Regions from separate parts of the Tepidibacter aestuarii genome, predicted to be linked through region 1. Evidence: a T-box and tRNA genes for the amino acid it is inferred to sense, from the RefSeq annotation. Region 1 holds a T-box; the other holds one or more tRNA genes.
The links. A T-box is a leader RNA that pairs with one kind of tRNA and senses whether it is charged. The one in region 1 lies ahead of hisS (histidine--tRNA ligase), so its partner is inferred to be a tRNA-His.
Positions count from the first base shown of each region.

Region 2: it encodes a tRNA-His, which carries the amino acid that the T-box ahead of hisS (histidine--tRNA ligase) is inferred to sense. The anticodon was not compared.

Region 1 covers NZ_OW235315.1:1,929,212-1,931,383, forward strand. Annotated here, with positions in the region: gene hisS (histidine--tRNA ligase) at 1-1,079, opposite strand, end outside; T-box leader at 1,159-1,424, opposite strand; gene M2214_RS09575 (cupin domain-containing protein) at 1,590-2,090, opposite strand.
Region 2 covers NZ_OW235315.1:3,458,373-3,460,544, forward strand. Annotated here, with positions in the region: tRNA gene M2214_RS16910 (tRNA-Lys) at 1-14, opposite strand, end outside; tRNA gene M2214_RS16915 (tRNA-Gln) at 24-99, opposite strand; tRNA gene M2214_RS16920 (tRNA-Arg) at 105-181, opposite strand; tRNA gene M2214_RS16925 (tRNA-Gly) at 188-262, opposite strand; tRNA gene M2214_RS16930 (tRNA-Leu) at 266-349, opposite strand; tRNA gene M2214_RS16935 (tRNA-Tyr) at 360-445, opposite strand; tRNA gene M2214_RS16940 (tRNA-Thr) at 452-526, opposite strand; tRNA gene M2214_RS16945 (tRNA-Asp) at 564-640, opposite strand; tRNA gene M2214_RS16950 (tRNA-Val) at 648-723, opposite strand; tRNA gene M2214_RS16955 (tRNA-Glu) at 733-807, opposite strand; tRNA gene M2214_RS16960 (tRNA-Met) at 812-887, opposite strand; tRNA gene M2214_RS16965 (tRNA-Leu) at 894-982, opposite strand; tRNA gene M2214_RS16970 (tRNA-Asn) at 990-1,064, opposite strand; tRNA gene M2214_RS16975 (tRNA-Cys) at 1,128-1,201, opposite strand; tRNA gene M2214_RS16980 (tRNA-Lys) at 1,210-1,285, opposite strand; tRNA gene M2214_RS16985 (tRNA-His) at 1,292-1,368, opposite strand; tRNA gene M2214_RS16990 (tRNA-Pro) at 1,374-1,450, opposite strand; tRNA gene M2214_RS16995 (tRNA-Ile) at 1,471-1,547, opposite strand; tRNA gene M2214_RS17000 (tRNA-Met) at 1,556-1,632, opposite strand; tRNA gene M2214_RS17005 (tRNA-Phe) at 1,642-1,717, opposite strand; tRNA gene M2214_RS17010 (tRNA-Ser) at 1,721-1,809, opposite strand; tRNA gene M2214_RS17015 (tRNA-Lys) at 1,819-1,894, opposite strand; tRNA gene M2214_RS17020 (tRNA-Gln) at 1,904-1,979, opposite strand; tRNA gene M2214_RS17025 (tRNA-Arg) at 1,985-2,061, opposite strand; tRNA gene M2214_RS17030 (tRNA-Gly) at 2,068-2,142, opposite strand; tRNA gene M2214_RS17035 (tRNA-Leu) at 2,146-2,172, opposite strand, start outside.

The DNA of each region.
Region 1 (2,172 bases):
TAGTTTATTGTATTTCCTATTGGAATAATCAAAACATCTACAACTGGTATATATTCGTAATTATCTATAAAACCTATCTCCTTTAATATTGAAAATAACCTTGTAAGTCCTATGGATATACCTACACCTGGTAAGTTCTTATCTGTATAGTACTGTGCCAAATCATTATATCTTCCTCCCGAACAAATAGATCCATATTTTTCGTATCCATCTAACACAGTTTCAAATACACTTCCCGTATAATAATCTAATCCCCTTATTATCTTTAAGTCAATTTTATAATATTCTTCACATATATTAAAAAGCTCTAGATATAAAATCATTTCTTCAATTTCAGAGATACCAGCCTTAAAAGATTCATTTTTGATATTGATATTTTTTAATTTGCTAATAATCTCTTTATTAGTTCCTTTAAAGGTAATAATTTCATTGATTATATTTGCTTTTTTTTCTCCTACCTCTTCATCAAGCATTTGTAAAAATCTTTCTTTTCCAACTTTATCGTATCTATCTATAATTCTAAAAACATTCGCTTTTTCTTTTATTTCTAATTCTTCTAATAAACCTCCTAGTATTTTTCTATTACTTAATAAAAACTTAAATCCTTTTAATCCTATTTCACTAAAAACAGATGTAATCGTACTAATCAGTAGTGCATCATTTCCTATACTCAATTCTTTGTTTCCAATTATATCTAAATCACATTGATAAAACTCTCTATATCTTGCTTTTTGGCTTTTTTCTCCCCTATAGACTTTACCTATTTGATATCTCTTAAACGGAAAAGTTAACTCGCCCATATACTGTGCAACAAATCTTGCTAGTGGAACAGTTAAGTCGAATCTTAAGGCTAATGGTGTATCTCCTTTATTGAATCTGTATATCTGCTTCTCAGTTTCTCCTCCTGCCTTAGCTAATAAAACTTCTTCTTTTTCTATTACTGGAGTATCCATAGGTATAAATCCATTTTGCTCATAAACTTTAATAATTTTTGATAATATATCGTTGAAGATTAGTTGTTCTCTTGACAATAGTTCCATAAAACCTGGTAATATGCTTGGTTTAACTTTTTTATTCATAATGTACCTCCTTAAAATTTTAATTATATATACTTGATTTTTATTTAAAAATAAAAAAACTCCCTCCAATAGCTATTAGCTATAGGACGGGAGTATTATTCACGTGGTTCCACCTATTTTTATCGATACCTCACAATATCAACCTCTTCAAGTACGACAAAGATTACTTTGTTTATACTCTAGCACTATAACGGGTACAAGGATTCCGGAAACAGTCTACTACCAAAATGGATTCGGTGTTCAGCTCAGAAATGTGTTCAAAATATACTCTAATGACCCTCTCACCAACCGGGAACTCTCTGTTTAAGAAAATATATCTCTACTATTTTTCATCAACGCATTTGAATTTTTTATTTTTAATATTGTTTGTCATTATACCAACAGTATTTTTTTATGTCAATAAAATAATTATTTTTTTATATAATTATTTATTTTCATACTAAATTACTTCTATCTAATCATAATAAAATATTCATATACTAATTACTTATTGAGATAACCTTTTATTAATTACTGTCTTGTCAATTTAATAATAGCCTCTTTATGTTGAGGGTATTTATTCAAAAGATATTCTCTTTCAAATAACTCAAAGTCTTCAAATTGAAATCCAGGGGAAACCATACATCCAACAAGAGCATATCCGGGATTATTCATTGCAGAGCCAAATATATAATTTTTAGGAACTAGAACTTGAGGCTTTTCTCCATTTTCAATATCTAATCCAAGCTTTTCTTCTGTCAGCTCACCTTCAGGAGAAATCATATATATTGTTAATGGAGAACCTGATTGATAATACCACATTTCATCAGATTTAAGTCTATGAAAATTTGAAACTTCTCCATCTCTTAATAAAAAGTAAATACTTGACCATAATTTTCTAGAACTTTTAAAGTCTACATCTAACTCATTATCTGTAATAGTTTGTTCAGAAACAAATGTTTCTTTGTAGAATCCACCTTCTGGATGAGAATTCATATTTAGTTTTTCTATAAAATAACCTGCTGTATACATTTCTAGCACTCCTTTTAATCTTTATTTTTATGATTTTTTTCTATATTTTTTGCCATCATACAATATTATAGCGTCCCAATCC
Region 2 (2,172 bases), 1.5 Mb from region 1:
TGAGCTAATGGGTCAGATTAAATTGGCTGGGGATGCTGGACTCGAACCAACGCATGCAGGAATCAAAATCCTGAGCCTTACCGACTTGGCGAATCCCCAGTATATGGCGTGCCTGCAGGGATTCGAACCCCGGACACGTGGCTTAGAAGGCCACTGCTCTATCCAACTGAGCTACAGGCACATATTTTGGAGCGGAAAACGAGATTCGAACTCGCGACCCTCGCCTTGGCAAGGCGATGCTCTACCACTGAGCCATTTCCGCTTATGGTGCGGGTGGAGGGACTTGAACCCCCACGCTAAAAGCGCTAGATCCTAAGTCTAGTGCGTCTGCCAATTCCGCCACACCCGCGCATTATTGATGGTGGAGGGGACTGGATTCGAACCAGTGAAAGCGATGCTAACAGATTTACAGTCTGCCCCCTTTGGCCAACTCGGGAACCCCTCCATGTTTTGGAGCTAGTGATAGGAATCGAACCTACAACCTGCTGATTACAAGTCAGCTGCTCTACCGTTGAGCCACACTAGCACTTTTTTATTTTTTTAAATATCCCAATTTAATTATTTGGCGACCTGGAAGGGACTCGAACCCTCGACCTCCAGCGTGACAGGCTGGCATTCTAACCAACTGAACTACCAGGCCAAATAATTGGTGGGCTCAACAGGGCTCGAACCTGTGACCCCCTGCTTGTAAGGCAGGTGCTCTCCCAGCTGAGCTATGAGCCCAATTATTAATGGTGACCCCTAGGGGAATCGAACCCCTGTTACCGCCGTGAAAGGGCGGTGTCTTAACCGCTTGACCAAGGGGCCATACTGGTTGCGGGAGCAGGACTTGAACCTACGACCTTCGGGTTATGAGCCCGACGAGCTGCCAACTGCTCCATCCCGCGTCATTGTGGTGCCGAGGACCGGAATCGAACCGGTACGATCTGTAAGGACCGCAGGATTTTAAGTCCTGTGCGTCTGCCAGTTCCGCCACCTCGGCATTTTTTTGGCTCCAAGGGTGGGACTCGAACCCACAGCCTATCGGTTAACAGCCGAGTGCTCCACCGTTGAGCTACCTTGGAACGTAATTTCGTAACAACAAAATATATATTATCATATTTGATTGTTACTGTCAATATGTTTTATGGAGGCGACACCCAGATTCGAACTGGGGATGAAGGAGTTGCAGTCCTCTGCCTTACCACTTGGCTATGTCGCCATTTTTCTTGGTGACCCATCCGCGACTCGAACGCGGGACACCCTGATTAAAAGTCAGGTGCTCTACCGACTGAGCTAATGGGTCAAAATATGGGGTGAGTAATGAGATTCGAACTCACGGCCTCCAGAGCCACAATCTGGCGCTCTAACCGACTGAGCTATACCCACCATATTGGTCGAGGTGGAGGGACTCGAACCCCCGGCCCCATGGTCCCAAACCACGTGCGCTACCAAACTGCGCTACACCTCGATATAATATATTAAATAAAGTGGTGGGCCTTCAGGGACTCGAACCCCAGACCTACCGGTTATGAGCCGGGCGCTCTAACCAACTGAGCTAAAGGCCCACTTTATTTGGTAGCGGCAACTAGATTCGAACTAGTGACCTTTCGGGTATGAACCGAACGCTCTAGCCAACTGAGCTATGCCGCCACATTTTATTGGTGCCCAGAGGCGGAATCGAACCACCGACACGGGGATTTTCAGTCCCCTGCTCTACCGACTGAGCTATCTGGGCATTTGGCGGAGGAGGTGGGATTTGAACCCACGGCCCCTTTCGGAGTCACTGGTTTTCAAGACCAGCTCCTTAAGCCACTCGGACACCCCTCCGCATTTCTTTGGTGACCCATCCGCGACTCGAACGCGGGACACCCTGATTAAAAGTCAGGTGCTCTACCGACTGAGCTAATGGGTCAGATTAAATTGGCTGGGGATGCTGGACTCGAACCAACGCATGCAGGAATCAAAATCCTGAGCCTTACCGACTTGGCGAATCCCCAGTATATGGCGTGCCTGCAGGGATTCGAACCCCGGACACGTGGCTTAGAAGGCCACTGCTCTATCCAACTGAGCTACAGGCACATATTTTGGAGCGGAAAACGAGATTCGAACTCGCGACCCTCGCCTTGGCAAGGCGATGCTCTACCACTGAGCCATTTCCGCTTATGGTGCGGGTGGAGGGACTTGAACCCC